3 regions of the Paenibacillus sp. FSL R7-0198 genome follow, and region 1 is predicted to be linked to each of the others. Evidence: riboswitches for the same ligand, from Rfam matches in the RefSeq annotation. Region 1 holds a riboswitch; each other region holds the start of a gene.
The links. A riboswitch is a leader RNA that binds a small molecule or an ion and turns the genes downstream of it on or off. The one in region 1 is predicted to bind cyclic di-AMP.

Region 1 (7,324 bases):
ACGAAGGGGCATCTTCAAATTAGAACCTAAATTTTGTGTTAATACATAAAAGTTGCACTAGACAAAAATTATTGAAGGAGTACAATGTAACAATAAACATAAAAATTTAGATATATCATGCGTGGTTTGTCCCGCATCAATATTACCAAATCAATAATTCAAAGTCAGGTGATTATCGTATGAGTAAAAAAAATCCGTTCAACGCTCCTTCAAGAGAATCATTGTCTACTGCGGGCATGGCCCCTTCGCTTGGAGAAGCACATAGTTCCATGAAAGTCCCGCAGAATGCTGCATGGTGGAAGAAATTCCTCGCCTTTGTAGGCCCAGGATACCTCGTTGCCGTAGGTTACATGGACCCCGGGAACTGGGCAACAGATATCGCAGGTGGCTCACAGTTCGGGTATACCTTGTTATCCGTTATCCTGTTATCGAACCTGATGGCCGTTGTACTTCAATCATTAGCTGGAAAGCTCGGCATCGTTACTGGACGGGATCTGGCCCAAGCCTGTCGTGAACGATTCAGCATGCCTGTTGTCATGATGTTATGGATTCTGTGTGAACTCGCCATTGCAGCTACCGATCTGGCTGAGGTCATAGGTTCTGCCATCGCGTTAAAGCTGTTATTTAACATCCCCATGTTATACGGCGTGATCATCACCGCAGTTGATGTACTCCTGATTCTTGTACTGCAAAACAAAGGATTCCGCGCTTTGGAAACACTTGTCATTGTGCTGATGGCGACCATTGCCCTCTGCTTCGGGATTGACCTTTTCCTGGCAAAACCGGATATGGGCGGTGTTCTCCATGGTTTTGTACCAAATGTTGAGATTCTACAAAACCCGGCTATGCTCTATATCGCCATTGGTATTATCGGAGCAACCGTGATGCCGCATAATCTGTACCTGCATTCTTCCATTGTGCAGACCCGTCAGATTGAACAGACACCACAGGGTAAAAAAGAAGCTATTCGGTACTCGACCATGGACTCGACAATCGCACTGACACTTGCCCTGTTCATCAATGCGGCCATCCTGATTGTATCTGCTGCTGTATTCCACAGTGCTGGTATGACACAGGTTGCTGAGATCGCAGATGCGTACCATCTGCTGACACCTCTATTGGGTACTACGGTTGCAAGTATTCTGTTCGGTGTGGCGCTGTTAGCATCAGGCCAGAACTCTACCCTTACAGGTACACTCGCCGGGCAGATTGTTATGGAAGGTTTCCTGAACATTCGAATTCCCGCTTGGCTGCGCAGACTGGTCACACGTCTGATCGCCATCATCCCGGCGGTAATTGTCACAGCCATTGCAGGAGAACATGGCACAGAAGAACTGCTCATTTTGAGCCAGGTCGTGCTGTCGCTTCAATTGCCCTTTGCTGTAATTCCCCTGGTGATGTTCACGAGTGATAAAAAAAGCATGGGTGCATTCGCCAACAAATTGTGGCTCAAAATCATCTCATGGGTCATTGCCGCGATTATCGTTGTGCTGAATGTATATCTGATCATTCAGACGATTCGGTTATTCTAATCTCGTTCTTATTGACCAAATACTAAAAAGGCTGATCAACTCCGGTATTCAATACCAAGTTGATCAGCCTTTATTGTTGCAGTACTGCAGCGTGTTTCCTTTTATAGTAAAACGCTAAACTCTAATAAACAATTATCTAATCCTGATTGGGCACCAGTAACGGCAGGAGTTCATCCAATGAATTAACAGTCCAATCCGCACGTTCCTCATCCGATCGGTCTGGCTGGAATCTTCCGTAACCCTGCATAATTCGAATCGTAAGCATGCCCAGCTTCCGAGCAGGTATAATGTCGTTATCGATCCGATCCCCAACCATGACGGCTTCCTCCGGTTCACAGCCGGCCTGTTTCAAGGCTACAGCGTATAACTCAGGGTCTGGCTTGGACACACCTTCTTCAGCAGAACAGGCCAGAACATCAACATACTTCCGCAAGCCGTAGCTCTCCAGTCTCTCTTCCGTTCCAGGACTCTGATTGGCAATAATGCCAATGCGATAATGCCGTGACAACTGCTGAAGAACGGAATCCGCTGAAGGAAAAGGACGTTCAAGATCTTTTTGAAACTTCAACTTGTCCTGAATCTGTTTCTGGTGTCCCTCGTCTTCAACGAATGTGCGAATCGCCACTCTCATAGGCCATTGCTCATATTTCTGGTAACAGTTCGCGAACAGTTCGCGTACCGCCTCAATTGTCACCGGATACCCCAAAGCACAGGCTTCACGGACGAACTGTCCGATAATATCATCAACCGGCTCCCATTCATCCACCAGTGTATCTCCAACATCAAAAAACAACCACTTTAATCCACCCACATCCGGCACGCCAATTCCTCCTTGTAAGCCACAGGCAATCTAAAAGTTCGTGTTCAAAAAGTCTTGAACTACCTTTAAAACCATAAAAAAGAAGACTCACCATCTTGCATGAGTCTCCTCAAACTTCCGTTTATCGATACATTCAATTATAACAGGCACCTTACACCTGAGCAATCACAAGCTATGGCATTAACCATTGAGGAGAAAGCCAACTTCCCCATTGAGCGAATATACAATCCGGTCTGCGCCCATGCCCCGATAGATGCCCTTAGGATGACTCTGCTCCGTAATGACGCACAGGGATTTCGATGTCCATGAACGGCAGATCTGTAAATAACGACAGGTTAGATTCAGGCTGTTCTCGAAAATAAACACGTTGCCTACGCTGCCCTGCGGCAAAAACCATTTTTGAGCTGCAGCCGTATTCATGCGAATGACATGTTCGACTCCGATTCTACGGAGTCTGCGCTCTTCCCCTGCACTGTTGGTTAGAACGGCAAACGGCATTTTTTTGTACATTAGTAATTTGATAAATTTGCGTCCTGCTTCATTTGGAGCAGTCACTAAGATCATCTCAGTATCCATCATTCGTTCCTCCCTTGGCGTGAAAAGACAACAAAAAAGAAGCGTGGGGGACCAAGGCCTCCCGAACGCTTCTTAAAGAACCCATGGCGAAAACGCCATGAACCAGCGTACGGCTTGTTGCCTCTCCCTTTAACGCTTACGAGGTTAGCTGACGGATTCGGGCGCGAGAGTCGCCCTATTTCCGGCTGTCACCGGAAAATTCACCCCATGAATGCCTACTGTCCTGGACAGCGCATTCTGTTGGTTCCCCCGTTTTCCACTCATCAATGAATGGAAACTCAGCGATTAAAACATCGTTCGTATATCTTAAGGATAAGATCGAGCGATATTATCGTTTGTTTCGTTTTTCAGGTACAATTTAGTTTAAATTGAAATTACGTTATGAATCATACACCCGTGCCATGATGGTGTAAAGTCCGCACAGATCACCGAATCGACAGATTTTCGGCAATACTCACATATAATAGCGCTTACAACAAGGTCATACTCTATCCATCTCTTTAAATCTATCTAATTCTCACTCTGACGAAAATCACTTCGCAATTCATTCACGTATTCTGCACAACTTGCCTGTTTTGGTGCTTTTAACACCATATTAGTTTTGCAATATTTAATTGCAACCAATATAATAGAAGATATAAGAGTAAATAAATGGAGGCGATTTAGATGACAGTCTACGATTACAAAGTGAATACCCTTCGCGGTCAAGAAGTTGAAATGTCCGACTACCGTGACAAAGTGCTCCTGATTGTGAATACGGCAAGCTCATGCGGACTTACCCCTCAATTCAAAGGTCTGCAAGAATTGCAAGACAAGTTCCAGGATGCGCCATTTGAAGTCCTTGGTTTTCCAAGTAACCAGTTTGCACAGGAAAAAGGTTCTTCCGATGATATTGCCGAGTTCTGTCAGATGAATTATGGCGTAAGCTTCCCTATGTTTGAGAAAATTGATGTGAACGGCTCAAGCGCTCACCCTCTCTTCCAGCACCTTAGCACAGAAGCTCCTGGCCTGCTCGGCTCCAAAGCAATCAAATGGAATTTCACCAAATTCCTTGTGGATCAGAACGGACAGGTCATTAAACGGTATGCTCCCAAAACAACACCGGACAAGATTGAAGAAGATATCAAGAACTTGCTGCAAAAATAATACATTGGCCACCCGTAGCCGGAAGGTAGAGCACCATTGCCCCGGTATGGATGGCCTTTTTTCTCAACTTTGATGTCAGACTGTTAAAAAAACAAAAAAAAGAAGCTTTCCATTAATGGAAAGCTTCTTCTTAATCGTTCATATGATGCGGTCGAGAGGACTCGAACCTCCACGGGCATACGCCCACTACCCCCTCAAGATAGCGTGTCTGCCATTCCACCACGACCGCATGTCGTAAATAATCGGCAACAGAATTGATTATACCGGGTTCAGAACTAAAAGTAAAGTATTTTTTAATACTTCTTTTACAGCTAGGCATTTTCCACAAAAAACGCATATTCTCGTCATCTTTACCCATGAACTGCATACATTAGATTTGATCCCCTCCTTTCCGGATTGAACTGATCTTATTGATTCATTTATATCTAGTCCTCCCTGCACTTCGCAGATATTTAACCTTATATGTTATATAAAATAACACAAATATTGAATCCCAGATTTAATCCATTAAATTTCACGGATACTATTGACAAAAAGCGGACATTTATGGGATGATAACTATCATATAATTCGGATTTTTAAACATAAAGCAAACAAAAAGGAATATAAATGTCACTTTAAGTGACATTTAACGAACACAGGAGGCGAATGATTGTGAACCGTGGGAATAAGCTGCTCGATTATGTCAAACTGCTTGATTCCTCTATTCAGGTTGGAGGGTTCACCCATTCCTTCGGCATGGATATCCATATCAGGGAGGGTACCATTCGTAATGCTGAAGATCTCGAATCATTCATGCGTTGTCAGTTGCATCCGAGCATCGTTCGTCTAGAAGGCATGGCCATCAAAGGCATCTATACCGCAGCAGATCACAAGGATACATGGCGGATAGCTCTAATCGACAAGCTCGTTCATGTTCAGCGAACCCCTGGAGATCTCAGAGAACAAGCTGCCGCCATGGGTAAACGATTGATCAGACTTGCACGCGCTCTGCACCCCTGGATTGAATTCAGCCAGCTCGAACAGATCTTTGCCAAATACGATTCGGTTGGCTGCCTCTCCACTGTTCACGCCTGGATTAACCACCACCTCGACATCCCGGTCGAGGAGGCGGTCCTTGGTTACCTGCATTCAGCCATGAATGCCTGCATAACCGAAGCCTCCAAAGTCATTCCCCTGAACAACGATACAACCAAGGATCTGATGGTCCGCCTGGCCACAGATCTGGAGAATGAATGGAAGACCGTCAGCGCCTCGGCTGCGGATGGACTGGCACAGCCAACCTCGATGTCCATGAAATCATTTTTTCCCAGTTTCCATATGCTTGGAGCTGGACTTCATGCCTACAGGGCCTAATCCTCTTCCTCCTCATACCTGCTCCCCTTTATTCAGACAAACTAAAAAACACGCGGCAACCTCCTTGCCGACGTGTTTTTTGTCATTTTATTTGTTTTATTTACGTATTTACGCCATTTATCATCAAAAAATACACTTTTTTCCGTCTTTTTTAATTGTTAGATGACGAATTTACGTATATAATGAAACATACAGCTCGCATTTCTATATATTTTACATGAAGAAAGGGCGGCTGAATACTACATTCTAATCAGGGGTGAACCCTTTTGAACAAGAAAAAACCAGTTACTCCGTTCGGATGGGCCATCAAACGACGGCTAACCGAACTTCAAGTGGACCAGAAGACCTTTTGTGAACAGCATGGCATCCCACCCTATCGTTTATCCAATCTCATTCACGGCACACGCAAAGCAACCCGATTCAGGCACCTGGTCGCTGATATTTTGGATATTCCAGATGAACTGAGATAAGATTTCTGCCAAAGGAGGGTCCTATCCATGAGACATGTTACATCCGATCTGGAGAGGCTGTCGTTCCAGTCCATACGTCACCAACTCATCATCATTGATCACAATTGGATTATCCAAAGTTGTAACCGTGCCTGGCAACAAGGACTCGGTCAATGCTCACCATCCCCGGATACACACAGTAATCATAGACATTACCTGCATCTGACGGAAGCCTGGGCAAAACGAGGCAAGAACGCTAACATGGCACTTGTCGCACAGAATTTGAAAGAACGCGGAATACCCTTTAATCGAAATCATACATATGACATCTGCGTGTATACTGTATACAATGAAAAGAGGTGGTTTCGTGTAGAACTCACCCCTCTATCTTATGCAAATTCAATTCAGGATACCGATCTCGCTTTGATTGCACACATGGATATTACCGAACAGAGAAAGACAGAACACCAATTGAAGAAGGCATTGTCTGAAGTGCGCACATTGCGCGGACTGCTGCCTATTTGCGCCGTCTGCAAACAAATCAAGGACGAAGAGGAACACTGGAACTCCGTTGAGAGTTATCTGGAGAAGCATACCCACGCCGAATTCACCCATGACATCTGTCCGGAATGCATCCGGCGGTTATATCCCAAATACTCGAATATCCTGGACAAGCGTTCCTGAAACCTCTCCACTCGCCACACTAACTACAACTACACGGAGAGATGATGTTCAAACTGCGACATATCCAATTCTTGCGGTGTCCCATGCAGGGTTATGGCCCCTTTGTCCATGATATAGATGTAGTCTGCGGCACTCCGTACAAAATCAATACTCTGCTCTACCAGCAGAACCGAGAGGTTCCCCTTTGCCTTGAGCTGCAAAATAACCTGCCGAATGTCCTCCACGATAGAAGGCTGGATGCCTTCTGTCGGCTCATCAAGGAGCAACAACCCCGGACGCGAAGCCAATGCCCGAGCGAATGCCAACTGTTGCTGCTGTCCACCACTCAGATCCCCGCCCTGCCGTCCATACATCGTCGCAAGTACTGGAAACATCGCCAGTACATCCTCCGGGAACGTTTTTACTCCCGGTGCACTTGTCTCCAGACCAAGCAATAAGTTTTCTTTCACCGTAAGCTGCGGGAAAATCTCCCGCCCCTGCGGTACATAACCGATCCCTACCCTTGCCCGCTTGGCTGTGTCCAAAGTGGATAACTCCTGGTTTTGCCACTGAATACTGCCCTTGCGTGTTTTGAGCAGCCCCATTAATGTTTTCATCAACGTTGTTTTCCCTACACCGTTACGGCCCATCAGACACACCACCTGTCCAGGCTGTACATCCAGGTTCACACCACGAAGCACATTGCTTTCCCCGTAGCCGGATTCAATTCGTTGCAGCGACAGCATGGTCATCCCTCCTTTTGCCCAGATACACTTCTGCCA
Region 2 (7,324 bases), 1.5 Mb from region 1:
ACCCCAGCACCTCCAGAAAGTGTACAGACCCCTACAGCCGAAGTGTACAGCAACCGTGTTGTGGAATATCACATGGATGTAAAACTGGTCGAAGGGAATGTACTGGAAGGGACTCAGACGATTACCTGGACACACCCAGGTAAAAAAACCGTCAGCGAGCTTTATTTTCATATGTACCCCAATGCCTTCTCTTCTGCTGACACCACCTTTATGAAGGAATCCGGTGGAAAGCTTCGTGGTGATGTCATGCCTACCAATGGTTATGGCTCCATGAACATTACCGAAATGAAAACGGAGGACGGGCTCTCTCTGCTGCACCGGATGCAATATGTGCAACCAGATGACGGAAATATCAAGGACACCACCCTCATTAAAGTACGCCTGCCCAAACCCGTTAAAGGCGGGGAAAGCATCACACTCCACACCCGATTCGAAGTGAATCTGCCGAAGATTTTTGCCCGAATGGGAACTGCTGATAATTTTGTCATGGCAGGTCAATGGTTTCCCAAATTAAGTGCCTATGAACCTGTAGGCAGGCGTGGACGAACAACGGAAGGCTGGAATCTGCACCAATACCATGGCAATTCAGAGTTTTACGCCGACTTCGGTATATATAGTGTGCGTATTCGGGTGCCTGAAACATACAAAGTTGCTGCTACCGGATTTCCGACGCAACAAGCCGTGGTGAAGAATGGAGAAAAGGTCTATCAATTCTATGCCGATGATGTACATGATTTTGCCTGGGCAGCTTCACCGGATTTTGTCTACGCCGAGGAACCCTTCTCTGCACCCAATGTGCCTGGTGTACGAATCAAGTTATATCTGGACCCTGCTCATCAGGATCTTAAAGAACGTTATTTCTACGCCGCGAAGGCCGCACTAGCCAATTATAGCAAATGGTTTGGCCCATATCCTTACGCTACCTTATCCATCGTTGTTCCACCCAAAGCGGGGAACGGTGCTGGAGGCATGGAGTACCCTACGCTAGTTACGGCCTTTGGAGCCGATGATACTACCCCAGGTTATGACCTGGAACGTACCGTAGTCCACGAGATCGGACACCAGTACTTCTACGGTATGGTTGCCAGCAACGAATTCGAGGAAGCCTGGCTGGATGAGGGGTTCACCTCTTATGCAGAAGACAAACTGATGGAGCAGGAATATGGATTGATTCCGAATCTGCCGGTACAATCAGGCCTGATTACGTCTCCTTCATCTTTAACACAAGAATCCTGGAAGTTCGATTCACAGAATGAGTATGCAGCCAATGTCTATACACGTGGCAAACTTGTATTGCTTGGTATCGAACATCAAGTCGGCGCAAAAAAGATGGAACGCATTCTCTCTACCTATGTGAAGAAGTACCGCTTCAAACATCCCACTTCGGCTGATTTTCAAAACGTTGTGGAACAAGTGACCCGTACTTCCTGGTCTGATTATTTTGACCAATACGTCTATGGTAACGGGATGGCTGACTTTGCTGTAGAGCAGATTCGTGTTACGCCCGTACAGAAAGACGGTCAAACATGGTACGAGTCATCCGTGACGATCGCAAAAAAAGGAAGTGATTACAACGCCGTTCCTGTTCGCATTGCTTTTGAAGACGGGCATATCCTCACCAAACAATGGAATGGCAAAGAAGATCGCATCACCTATAAATTAACTCACACATCCCCCGTATCCTGGGCCATGACCGATCCCCTGTACACGATCGTGCTGGAGAACCGCCATATGAACAATTTCCTGAAATCCGGACTGGATGAGCAAGCAAAATCCCGCTGGAGCATGAGTGTAACCAAACTAATAGAAGCCATATTCGGAGGTCTGTCATGGTGAGGTGGAAACGGTGAAAGCAAAAATACGTGAAGGCTGGTTTCTCGTCCGTCAGCATATGTTCATTGCCGCACTCTTATTTCTCTATCAACTCATTTGGGGATATTTCTTCTATCGAATGGTACAATCGGCGGTCATCCCCCTACTCCTGCGCTATCCAGATGCTGATGCCGGGGAACTGAGTACACTTTTGTTCAAAATGGAAAGTCAACTTAACTTGTCTACCCATCCGGAGGTTCATCGTTATCTATGGATTCTAGGGGGCATGCTGCTGGTTCGCATGTTGATCAGCCCCCTCATTCAGGCAGGACTACTCTACTCACTTCAGCACTTTAACTCTACAGAAGAGCGCATCCCCTTTGTCCGCGGAATCAAAAATCTGTGGAAACCGATGCTGCTGCTCCACACCATACGTACATTATTGATACTTCTGCCCGCCTACTGGCTCATACCGAAGCTCTACTCGATTCTCATGGACGGATTTCATTCCCTTCAATTACTTTTGCCTGGTATACCTTATGTTGCTGCCTGGATTGTATATGGTTGGATCATCCACCATGCCGTGCTCTACATGCAGTTCGGTGTTTCGGCACCAGAAGGAGAAGGCGGGGCTCACGGTACCCTCAGAGCACTCTGGATTGCACTGCGTCATCTCATCGCCGTAATCGGTATTGCACTCCTGCTGGGCGGAGTTCACCTGCTTATCTTCGGGGCATTCACTTCAGCCTCATGGTTATTAACGGGACTTACCGGACTTATACTACAACAGACGTATCCACTTGCGAGATGTCTATTGAATCTGTGGAAAATATGCAGCCATTTCCGATTATGGCAGTCCAAAATGTCCAAAGGTGAGAGCAGATAGTTTAAAAATTGTTACCATCACATGTTAAACTTATGGCCTAATATGTACTTATAAATAGGCAAACCTCAACCTTTCCCCGTCAAAGGTCGAGGTTTTTTTTGCTAAATTTGTTGCTAAACGTTGCCAAAGCCGTACTCCTCTGTTACAATAATCGCAGTGAGTTTTTAGTAACAACTTTGTAATCTTTACATTCATATTTGTAACTACTTAAAATTAAATCGTCATTTCTTGATTTCGCAGGTGCATAACTAGCATAGCCAAATTCCTGGCACCTGGGAAGCGGGGGAACCAGTTATGGGTGAATTGATCTTGCTACAGAGGGATCATAGGGGACCTTCAACCGAATCCTTAAGCTAACCTCGCAGGCGTTGGAAGGGGAATATCTCTTGTTCAAGAAGAAATTAACCGCAGCTGTACTTAGCATCACATTTGCATTATCGCTTGGTGCAGGTAGCGCATTCGCAGATTCAAAGATGGACACAGTAATTGATTCAGCAATGGGAACTACATACAAAAGTGGGGGAACAACGCTTAACGGCTTTGACTGCTCCGGATTTACACGGTATGTATTCGACAAATTGGGTATTGATTTGGCACGCCAATCCAGTTCCCAATTCGACATGGGCGATTCCGTATCCCGCATGGAAATGAGAGCTGGCGATCTGGTATTCTTCAATACAACAGGTAAAGGCGTATCTCATGTAGGAATCTTTGTAGGGGATGGAAAGTTCGCACACTCCTCTTCTTCCAAAGGCGTTACGATCAGTGCATTGAGTGAAAGCTATTGGGCCAACCGTTATGTTGGCGCGAAACGGATTATGAGCACGGACGCATATGAATCACTGGCCCTTGACTAGGGACAAGCTGAGCAACATGATGCTGTAACCATTAACCATACTGGAACGAAGCAAGAAGCATAACAGAACCGCCCGGTACATTCTCCGCAGGAATGTATCCGGCGGTTTTTTTGTGCTTCAATCCTTATTCATGTTGCAAGTTATACTCGGGGCATATCCTGCGACATCAACAGGTTCATTTTGCGTTCGTTCGTCCGTGCCCTTATGATGTTTTTACCCATCCCGTTATAATATAAACGAAATTACCGGAACTTTTGTTTCATTTTTTTTCTTGGGAAGGAAGACTTGCTAAATGAACATCACTTTTGTAGAGTGGACAAAGAGTTCTGTTTCAAGGAAAGGAGCATGCAGGTGTATGAAGGAAACCCCTGTGACGTTTCACGTTGTACCCATGCGAGAAGAACATGCGGAGCTTATCTGCAGTTGGCAGTATGATCCGCCTTACAATATCTACAGCTGGCTCCCCTGGGAGCAGATGAAAGCTCTGGAAGTGGAATTCGGAGATGCACAGCTGCGGCAGGAGCAATATGCAATCGTCCTGGATCAGAACGATCGTATATGTGGGTTTGCTCAATACTTCCCACTTCAAGGGGTAACCCGGATTGGCCTTGGCATGCATCCAGAGCTGTGTGGTCAGGGTCAAGGGACAGCTTTTGTCACTGCCATTGTACAGGAAGCCATTCGACGAAATCCCACGAATGAGATTGATCTGGAAGTACTCACTTGGAATGCTCGTGCCATTCAAGTCTATCTGAAGAGTGGATTTGTCACCCAGGATACATACGAACGACAGACCCCAACCGGCTTGAAGCCCTTTCACTGTATGGTTTATGAAGGGCCTCGCGGTTAGAATCCATTGCAAAACAACCACATTTGCCCCTTGTTATGTGATTAGTTCAAAAAATTCCCACAAAATGCTATGATGTCAGTACAGGTTCCGTTATAATGATATGGATAGTTTCAGGTTAGATGATCTTTCATTCTGGAGGGGACATAAGGGATGCACAAATGGATCATGAGCGGAGTATTTTTTGCAGCATGCGCTTTAGCTATTGTTTTAATGTTTACGCTTCCAGGGAAAGAAGAAGTGGCTGAAGAAGCCAAACCAACCATGCCGGAAGTAACATTGGATGCCGGACAGGCTGAAGCACTGGTCAAAGCCAATTGTATCTCCTGTCACGGGGATCAGCTTCAGGGTGGCGTAGGACCTGCTCTGGCTAACATCGGTAGCCAGGATGATCTGGAGAAGATCTATTCTACGATTGTCAAAGGTAAAGGTGGTATGCCTTCCTTCAAGGGCAAGCTGCAGGATGAAGAAATTGCAAATATCGCCATGTGGCTGTCAGAGAAAAAATAATCTGTGCACGCACATAACGAAGAGGCGCTTAATCCCCTTTTGGGAGAATAAGAGCCTCTTCGTTATACCAATTATTAGGCCTCTGTGGCATGCTCAGCCAGAAAGGCCTCAACTTCACGTGCGGACGGCATCCCGGACTGGGCGCCGAGCTTCGTCACGGATAACGCGGCCGCACCCATGGCGTAGCCTACGGCCGCGTCCAAAGTCTCACCGCGCGCGAGGGCTACCGCCAACGCGCCGTTGAAGCAATCGCCAGCGCCGGTCGTATCGACGGCGCTTACGGCGTAGCCGGGCGCACGGCACGCGCCGGCACGCCCTGCTTGTACGCGGCCGCCAGGCGCCGCCGCGTACACAGCCCCCTCGGGGCCGAGCGTCGTGACGACAGCGGCCCCGAGGGATGCGGCGAGCTCTGCGACCGCCGCATCCAGGTCTTCCGGCCGGAGATGAGCCCGGCCGGTAAGCACGGCAAGCTCACTGCGGTTCGGCGTGACAACGTCGACGCACCGCAGGAGCTCCTGGGGCAGACCCGGCACTGCGGGAGCCGGGTTGAGCACCACCAGTGCGCTGCCTTCAGCCGCCAGTTGGGCGGCGCGGGTAACCGCTGGCAGCGGGATCTCCAGCTGCAGCAGCACCGCTGCGGCTGCAGTCAGGCTTTTTACCGTATCCGCCTCTTCCAGCATCTCAGGCACCACTTGTCCATTCGCACCAGGAATAACGATAATCCGGTTGTCTCCCCGAGAGAGCCAAATGGAAGCCGTCCCTGTAACCGTTTCTTCCAATATGCGAACCTGCGAGGCATCTGCACCACTTTCCGTCAGACTGTGCAGCAGACGTTCGCCAAAACCGTCCGATCCCACCGCACCAATCATCGTCGTCTGTCCACCCAGACGCGCAGCGGCAACAGCCTGGTTCGCCCCTTTGCCACCAGCGAGAAAATGCAGCTCCTCACCGCTCACCGTCTCTCCCTCTTCCGGAATCGTGTCTGTCTTCACCACGAGATCCATATTGAGACTGCCTACGACAGCAATAAGAGGTTGTTTCTGATTATAGTCTGACATGTATGGTTCACTCACTTCCGGCCGCGCGATAATAACCGACCTTGTTATTCCGACCTCATTTTGTCATAAGCTTCGTTATATTGCCCTGCTTCCTTGATATCTACAGATGTGATACCACCCGCATCCCATGACGTGAGACGCAGCGTAACCGTTGTATAATCAATCGTAATAAAAGGATGATGATTGAATGCTTCCGAGATCGCAGCGACCTCATCCACAAATGCAATCCCTTTCATGTAGTTGGAGAACACGAATTTACGTACAATCCACCGTCCCTCTTCCAGTTCCCAGCCTTCCAGCCTTCCCAGATGAGCTTCGACTTCCTCTTGCGAAAAAACCATGCGTTATCTTCCTCCCCATAGGATGGTACATTACAGACGTGAGTCCGTATAACCACCGACACCTTCGGCGCTATCAACAGCAACCTCAAAGGCCAGGCTCACCGCCATGCGGTTGGCCCATTTCACGACTAACATCTTACCACGGACAAGCTTCAAAATCCAATCAACTACATGGCATAGAACCACTAACCATAAGGCTTTGAGGGCAATTCCAATTCCATTTATACCCCTGAAAATGCATGTAAACACACTAAATTAAAGGTACAAATGTCAACTCTTCTTCCCCGATCAAAATATGAATACGGTGCTGTTCCTTATCATGGATGACCACACCACTTCCAACTGGAATAACAGACTCCTCGCCCAGCGCATAGAACAAATCCTCCGCCAACGCCTCATCCACTTCAAGTTGGTCAGATGCAGCCAGTCTCTCCCACTCTTCCGCGTCCATTTCAAAGAAAACATACCGATCCGGTATGCGTCCGATTGCCGTTGTCAGATCTGTCAAAATTCCTTCATAATCCCGTCCATGCTTTACGCCCATTGGCTTTTCACTCCTATTCGGCCCCTAAGGAGCGGATTTGATCTTATTATACCTGAAAATAGCCCTTAAAAAAAAAGGCCTTCTGGTCGATAAATACATATATGACCGTTTTAACTGTTTTAGCAACCGTAAGGAATGCCTAACATTGAACGGATTGCGGCCAAAAATTCGTCCGGAAGCCCGAATACAGCCGCTTGAAAGGATTCAATTTTATCTCATGGATGAGGTGTATGATGAACATTTCAACGATTATTGGACTAGTTTTTGGACTGGTCTCCCTTGTACTCGGTATGTTCCTGAAGGGTGCGCCCTTAATCAACCTGGTTAACAATCCGGCAGCCTACGTTATTATCTTTGTTGGTACGGCAGGAACTATCTTTATCGCATTTCCAATGTCTGAAGTTAAGAAAATCCCTAAGCTTTTCGGGATTATTTTCAAAAATCAAGTACTTATTGATCGAGTGTCTCT
Region 3 (7,324 bases), 1.6 Mb from region 1:
TGCAGGGATTTCGGAAATACATTCATTACAAACAATTTTACCTTTGAAGTAAGTAACGTTCTCTGCATTACCACAGAAGATACAAGCAGGCTCGTATTTTTTCAACATGATGCGCTCGCCGTCAACGTAGATTTCCAGAGCATCTTTTTCACCAATACCGAGCGTACGGCGCAATTCAATTGGAATAACTACCCGTCCCAGTTCGTCCACTTTTCTTACAATACCTGTTGATTTCATCATTATAATCAGTGCTCCTCTCAGCTAACTATCTTTGTCATTATTCGACATTATTTTATGTTTTATGATACTCATCATACCAACGATTCCCAAATCAGTCAACCTTAAAATTAGCTTAAAATTAAGGCTGTTTTTCACAAGGTTACTGGTGGTAAGGGATTGGAAGCCGTTTTTCGCATTTAAACCTCAATGTCAGCTTTGTCGATTTGGAAAACGACAAAACTACTTCATTCGACAAAGTTCGTCATACGGTGTCGAATCTTAGGTGAATCGCAGAGCTCAAAGCGTTAATATAAAAGAAATTAAAGGAGTGAGTCGACATGGAACAACGTTTAACGGAAGAGAAAGTATTCAAAGATCCGGTACATAATTATATCCACGTGCAAGATCCGGTTATATGGCAGTTAATTAACACCCCGGAATTTCAGCGTTTACGCCGGATTCGTCAGCTGGGTACTTCTTACCTTACCTTTCACGGAGCAGAGCATAGTCGGTTCTCACATTCACTAGGTGTTTATGAGATCACCCGCAAGATCATCTCTCAATTTGAAAGAAGTCATTATTCGGATTGGCCAAAGGAAGAAAAGATTGTAGCTCTGTGTGCAGCTCTACTTCATGATCTCGGACATGGGCCATTCTCTCACTCCATCGAGGAAGCTTTTGACATGAATCACGAAGATTGGACTTGCCGCATTATTACAGGTGATACCGAAGTAGGGGCGATCTTAAGACGGTATGCTCCTGATTTTCCTGAGAAAGTAGCGTCTGTCATTCAAAAAACGTATGAAAAGCCGATTGTGGTGAACTTGGTGACCAGTCCGCTTGATGCAGACCGAATGGATTATTTGCTCAGGGATGCCTATTTTACAGGTGTAAATTACGGCACGATTGACCTTGATCGTATCCTTCGGATGCTGCGTCCTTATCATGGGCGGATTGTAGTCAAGGAGTCAGGCATGCATGCTGTGGAGGATTATCTAATGTCTCGGTATCAGATGTATTGGCAGATTTACTTCCATCCGGTAACTCGTAGTTCTGAAATTATATTGCGGCAAATATTCAAGCGAGCGAAAACACTCATACAGCAAGGTTTTCAATTCCGCTTCATGATTGATCCACTCCCTCAATTATTTGATGGAGAATTATCCGTAGATGAATATTTGCAGTTGGATGAAGCATTAATTCAGACGGCATTTACGCAGTGGCGCAAGGAGGACGATACTGTTCTGAGTGAGTTATGCGAACGTTTTATGGATCGCAAGTTATATAAGTATGTAGAGCTTGAACAGGTCGACTTGACAATGATGGAAGAGATTCGGGAAGCTTTTGTACAGGCAGGCCTCGATCCCGAATATGATCTTGAAATTGATTTTCCTTCGGATAATCCGTATGATGTGTTTCGTCCGGATGAATCCACAGATAAGCAGATTCTTCTTCTGGATCGACAGGACAATTTACGTGAGTTGTCAGAAGTATCTGACATTGTCCGTTCCATCAGTGGGCTTCACCGAGGGAAACATCATTTGTATTACCCTCAAAACAAGGTGGATGCGATTATTCACGAATTACCGTCACATATACGCCCCTATTTCTTGTAATCATGTGGGTATAATCCGATGAAGAATTTTGATATCAAAACACTTTCTAAAAGAGCTATTTTTCATGATACAGTAATCTGCTTTAATGGGGAGTATATGTAGATCGACATAATTTTGTAAATGCAAGCAGGTAGAATGGGCACAATCAGCAATATATAGATCAGAATATCCGTTTATCTTCTATATATTGTAGTTGTGAAGAAACAAACGTAATGATGTAATACACAGATACCCAAAATGTTTTATGTATGAGTCATTGAATTATTGAATTTTACAAATTGAATTTTGATAAAGAAGATAGTCGTTATTTCGACATGAAGGGAGATACAAACATGATGCTGTTCGACACACATACACATCTGGATGCACCACAATTCGACGAGGACCGCGAGGACATGATTCAGCGTGCTGTGGATGCAGGAGTTGGTCGCATGATCAACATTGGCTTTAACCGGGAGACGATTCCAACCACAATGAAACTCGCTGAAACATATGACTTTATCTATGCAGCTGTAGGGTGGCATCCAGTAGATGCGATCACTATGCAGGAGGGTGATTTGGAGTGGATTGCATCTTTATGCAAGCATGAAAAAGTGGTTGCGATCGGTGAGATTGGATTGGATTATCACTGGGATACTTCACCGAAGGAAATACAGCATCGCGTATTACGACAACAAATTGCTTTGGCGCGTGAAGTGAACATGCCGATTGTCATCCATAATCGGGATGCACATGAGGATATCATAAGAATTTTGCGTGAAGAGAAGGCGGGTGAGGTTGGTGGTGTAATGCACTCGTTCTCGGGCAGCTGGGAAACAGCGAAAAGTTGTCTCGATATGGGCTTCCATCTCTCTTTCGGAGGACCGATCACATTCAAAAATGCAAAGCAGCCCAAAGAGGTGCTGGCGAAGGTTCCTATGGACCGGTTTTTCATTGAAACAGATGCTCCATATTTGACACCTCACCCTTATCGTGGGAAGCGAAATGAGACAGCGCATGTACGTCTGGTTGCAGAGGCAGCAGCGGAAATTAAAGGCATTTCGGTGGAGGAAATTGCTGCAATAACAACCAAAAATGCCATGGAACGATTTGGAATTCGTTAAAAAAACGAGCAAATGAGGTGAAAAAGGCAGGTAAGCGGAGGTAATTTGCCCTTTGCTCCAAATAAATCAAGAATATTACAATATTTTAACCAAATATTCAGAAAAACGTACTTGATCAACGCTTTACAACATGCATCAAAACAGGATATCATCTTTTCAGTGAATTGTTGTGCGGAAAATTGGACAGATGTTCGGGGGATGAACAAAGGGACACTTTCCGATGAAACAATGAAACAACATTACTTTCATGAATCAGTCTCGCTGAGTCTCCGTTAACGGAGAGCGGGGGAACCAATAGGGCTTAAACATCGGTGTATTTGGCCGATGCGCAACGTTCGCTGACCCAAAAGCAGCGAAGGGAACTGCGAAGCCGTATTTGATTTCTTCTTTGGGTCTCGGGGTGAATTCAAGGGCGTCCGCCATGAGCGGGTGACCTAAGATAGGGCGGCTCTCTTTCGCCCGAACCCGACAGCTAACCTCGCAAGCGGAAAAAGAGAGGCAACCTCGTGCATGAATTTCCGATATTCAGAATCATTCGGAAGCCACGAAAGAGTTCCTCTTACACTCTTTCTTTGGCTTTTTTGTTTTTGAATAAAAGAAATATTGTCATCATACGGTAGGTATTCAGGAGGATGACATCATGTTGCGAAGATTGATTCATGGTGCAGAACCGGATTATGTTGGTCCAATCTGTGTTCTGTAGAAAATTTGGTATAGTCACGTCAAAGACATCATGCATTACTTTAGACGGCGAGGCTATGAAGGAGGACGGAGAAGTGGGCACATTCCAACCAGAAGAGACCCATGAGTCACGATCATCCAGTAAGTCTTTCGCGTTGCGGTGGAAGCATGAGAACATGCGTCAAATGGCATTGATCGCGATTTTCTCAATTGCGCTTACAATCATGATCTTGTTAGTCGTTTACGGTCAGGCCGGGAAACAAATTTCACTGGTTATTGATGGCAAAGCTCAGGTGGTAGAGACTCGTACAGGAATGCTTCAGGAAATGCTGGAGGAGCAGTCGATCACAGTCAGCCCTCACGATAAGGTATCCATGTCCATGAATGGGGCGATTACAGATGGAGACCGAATCGTTATTGAGCGGGCCGTTCCAGTCAACATTACGGCAGACGGAGACACCAAGACTCTGTATACAACGGATTCATCGGTAGAAGATGCAATTCAAAAATCAGGTATTCAAGTTGAGAGTAATGATAAAGTGTATCCGGCGCTTGGAACTGCCATCAAAGCGGATATGAAGATCCGTGTAGTGCGCGTAACAAAGCGTACAGTGGAGGTAGAGCAGCCAATCGCTTACAAAGTCATTAAAACGGCTGACCCTAGCTTGTACAAAGGGGATAACCGTGTCGTTGTAAACGGCAAAGAAGGCACACTTGTACAGCATATCGAAAAGGTATTTCAGGATGGAGAATTGGTCTCCAAAAAAATGGTCGGCAAATCTGTCGCGAATAATCGTGTAGATAAAGTGATCGCTGTCGGCACCAAAGCAAAACCGGTCGTGAAAGAACCTGTGATTCAGACCGTATCGGCTCAAACTTCAACAACCAAAAAGGCTACAACAACGAACTCGAAGAAAACATCTGCCTCGGGCAGCAAAGTCATTACCGTATCCGGGACTTCTTTTAAATACTCAAAAGTACTTAAAAATGTATCCATGACTGCCTACTCTTCCGAAGAGCCTGGCATTGGAACTAAAACAGCTTCCGGTACTCGTGTAACGGAAGGGCGCACCATTGCGGTTGATCCCAAAGTCATTCCAATTGGCTGGTGGGTATATATCGAAGGTCTGGGATTCCGTCGTGCGGAAGATACAGGCGGTGCCATTAAAGGCAACAAAATTGATGTATATTATGACAGTGTGAAGCATGCCCTGAATTTTGGACGTAAGAAAGGCAAGACGGTCTACGTGATCGGTCCGGTGAAGCCGGAAGCGAACTAAAATCGTTTTACTTTGAAATGGGAATGCTATAAAATAGTTGCATGAATGATTCATGCGGAATATGCGGCGGAGGAGTCTGAATTCAGTCTCCCCCGCCGTTTGGCAGAGAAGAGGATATTCCTCTTCTTTTTGCGTTAGAAAGGAAGAAATGGAACATGATAAAAGAAGTCATTGTGGTGGAAGGCCGTGACGATACGGTAGCCATCCGTCGGGCCGTTGAAGCCGATACAATAGAAACAGGTGGCTCAGCAATCAACCAACGCATTCTGAAGCGGATTGCGCTTGCTCAGGAGAGACGGGGAGTCATTGTACTGACAGATCCGGATCATGCTGGCGAACGCATTCGTAAAATTATTGCGAACAAGGTGCCTGGCTGCAAACATGCCTTCATTCCGGAAGCCGATGCAACGCGCAAAGGGGACATTGGGGTGGAGAATGCCTCACCGGAGGCGATCCGTCATGCTCTGGCGCGCGTACATACTTCATACGAAGGTGCTCCGAGCCTGATTGATTGGGAGGACCTGATCGCGGCAGGACTTATCGTGCATCCGCAGGCTGCTGCACGTCGCATGGAGATGGGCAATCTGCTGGGCATCGGTTATTGTAACGGGAAGCAGTTCCACAAACGTCTCAGTGTATTTCAGATTACACGGGAAGAGTTCTCTACAGCATTAGCGCAAATTGAACGTGAAGGATTGTGAGCATATGAAGGACATGGAAGAGACGATAGAAATTGCAACGCCCAAGCGAACGAAAGAGATTATTCAAAGACACGGATTCTCATTCAAGAAAAGTCTGGGTCAGAACTTTCTGATCGATCAAAATATACTGAACAAAATTGTGAATGCAGCCGATTTGGACGAGTCCAAGGGCGCGTTAGAGATCGGGCCGGGTATTGGGGCCCTTACGGAGCGACTGGCTCGGGTAGCCGGTCCTGTCACAGCCGTAGAGATTGATCAGCGCTTAATCCCAATCCTGGGAGAAGTGATGCAGCCTTATTCAAATGTACGTGTTCATCATGGGGATGTGCTGAAGCTTGATCTGGCTGAATTGTTTAATACGGATTTTGCATCCGTGGACAAAGTCAGTGTTGTGGCTAACCTGCCTTATTATGTAACGACTCCAATCATGATGAAACTGTTGGAAGAGAAGCTGCCGGTAGACAGTATTGTTGTCATGATCCAAAAAGAAGTGGCTGAACGCATGGCGGCTGCACCAGGATCAAAAGACTACGGCAGTCTGAGCATCGCAGTTCAGTACTACAGTATGCCGGAGCTTGTGTGCATTGTGCCTCCTACAGTCTTCATTCCGCAACCTAATGTGGAATCAGCTGTCATTAAGCTGAAAGTGCGTGAGCAACCGCCAGTGGAGATTCCGGATGAAGCACACTACTTCGAAGTGGTACAGGCTTCTTTTGCCCAGCGGAGAAAAACAATCTCAAACAACTTGAAGGCACGCTTCTTCACGAAGGAGAACCGGGAACAGGCAGACATTCTGCTGGAGCAGGCAGGTATTCAACCGTCCCGACGTGGAGAGACGTTGAGTCTGCAGGAGTATGCTACACTCAGCACCGTAATGTGGGAAGCAGGGGTACGTGCAGCGCTGTAAAATTTGAATGAACCAAACCGGGTCTTTGCCCATACGATGGGGTAGAGGTGATTACGTTGATGAATATCGGAGACTTGGTCGTTCGGAAGTCATACGGCGGCGATGTGACTTTTCGGGTGGAAGGCCTCCAGTTGGATGCTGCGGTCATTAAAGGGACTGAGTTCCGGCTGATTGCCGATTCCCCGGTGGACGATTTGATACAGGTTCCCTACGAACCACAAAGCGCCAAGACCAGACAGGCGCATATTAAAGCACATCAGACCCTGTCCCGTCTGCAGCAGAATCGTATGGAACAGGCTGAGCGGAATCGTGAAGGTCTGGTACAGGATTGGTCTGCTCAGCAGGAACCAGCTTATTTTGAAATGCCTGGAAAGGTGCTTCATCTGGATGGAGATCCGAACTATTTGAAAAAAAGTATGGATCTCTATGAGCAACTTCGTGTGCCCGCAGAGGGACAATATGTCCATGAATCGGCAATGGCAGATACCTTATACCGTTTATTACCCAAAGTACGTCCGGATATCGTAGTTATTACGGGTCATGATGGGGTGTTAAAGACACGTCAGCCCTATGACTTATATAGTCTTGGTAGCTACAAAAACTCGCAAAATTTTGTGTCGGCCATTCAGGTGGCCAGACAATATGAACGCCATCTGGACGCACTCACTATTGTGGCAGGGGCCTGTCAGTCCCATTTTGAGGCACTACTGCGCGCTGGAGCGAACTTTGCCAGTTCTCCAGGCAGAATTCTCATTCATGCACTTGATCCGGTCTATGTGGCAGCCAAGGCCTCCTTCACCTCTGTGCGGGATACGGT

Region 2: linked by a shared signal. The riboswitch ahead of MKY87_RS16370 (C40 family peptidase) and the one ahead of MKY87_RS22910 (hypothetical protein) in region 1 are both predicted to bind cyclic di-AMP.
Region 3: linked by a shared signal. The riboswitch ahead of MKY87_RS15990 (ubiquitin-like domain-containing protein) and the one ahead of MKY87_RS22910 (hypothetical protein) in region 1 are both predicted to bind cyclic di-AMP.

What each region holds. Positions count from the first base shown of each region.
Region 1 covers NZ_JBBOCB010000001.1:5,278,196-5,285,519, reverse strand. The annotation lists gene MKY87_RS22920 (Nramp family divalent metal transporter) at 237-1,532, shown strand; gene MKY87_RS22915 (HAD family hydrolase) at 1,669-2,352, opposite strand; gene MKY87_RS22910 (hypothetical protein) at 2,533-2,931, opposite strand; cyclic di-AMP (ydaO/yuaA leader) riboswitch at 3,047-3,222, opposite strand; gene MKY87_RS22905 (glutathione peroxidase) at 3,595-4,074, shown strand; tRNA gene MKY87_RS22900 (tRNA-Leu) at 4,221-4,303, opposite strand; gene MKY87_RS22895 (urease accessory protein UreF) at 4,729-5,430, shown strand; gene MKY87_RS22890 (hypothetical protein) at 5,697-5,900, shown strand; gene MKY87_RS22885 (hypothetical protein) at 5,928-6,563, shown strand; gene urtE (urea ABC transporter ATP-binding subunit UrtE) at 6,593-7,288, opposite strand; gene urtD (urea ABC transporter ATP-binding protein UrtD) at 7,266-7,324, opposite strand, start outside.
Region 2 covers NZ_JBBOCB010000001.1:3,789,096-3,796,419, reverse strand. The annotation lists gene MKY87_RS16380 (M1 family metallopeptidase) at 1-1,836, shown strand, start outside; gene MKY87_RS16375 (hypothetical protein) at 1,847-2,698, shown strand; cyclic di-AMP (ydaO/yuaA leader) riboswitch at 2,944-3,081, shown strand; gene MKY87_RS16370 (C40 family peptidase) at 3,085-3,555, shown strand; gene MKY87_RS16365 (GNAT family N-acetyltransferase) at 3,911-4,405, shown strand; gene MKY87_RS16360 (c-type cytochrome) at 4,556-4,912, shown strand; gene rbsK (ribokinase) at 4,987-5,970, opposite strand; gene MKY87_RS16350 (4a-hydroxytetrahydrobiopterin dehydratase) at 6,015-6,311, opposite strand; gene MKY87_RS16345 (hypothetical protein) at 6,342-6,497, opposite strand; gene MKY87_RS16340 (hypothetical protein) at 6,562-6,855, opposite strand; gene motA (flagellar motor stator protein MotA) at 7,089-7,324, shown strand, end outside.
Region 3 covers NZ_JBBOCB010000001.1:3,712,931-3,720,254, forward strand. The annotation lists gene MKY87_RS15975 (AbrB/MazE/SpoVT family DNA-binding domain-containing protein) at 1-240, opposite strand, end outside; gene MKY87_RS15980 (HD domain-containing protein) at 558-1,835, shown strand; gene MKY87_RS15985 (TatD family hydrolase) at 2,168-2,938, shown strand; cyclic di-AMP (ydaO/yuaA leader) riboswitch at 3,188-3,441, shown strand; gene MKY87_RS15990 (ubiquitin-like domain-containing protein) at 3,715-4,899, shown strand; gene rnmV (ribonuclease M5) at 5,055-5,600, shown strand; gene rsmA (16S rRNA (adenine(1518)-N(6)/adenine(1519)-N(6))-dimethyltransferase RsmA) at 5,605-6,507, shown strand; gene yabG (sporulation peptidase YabG) at 6,567-7,324, shown strand, end outside.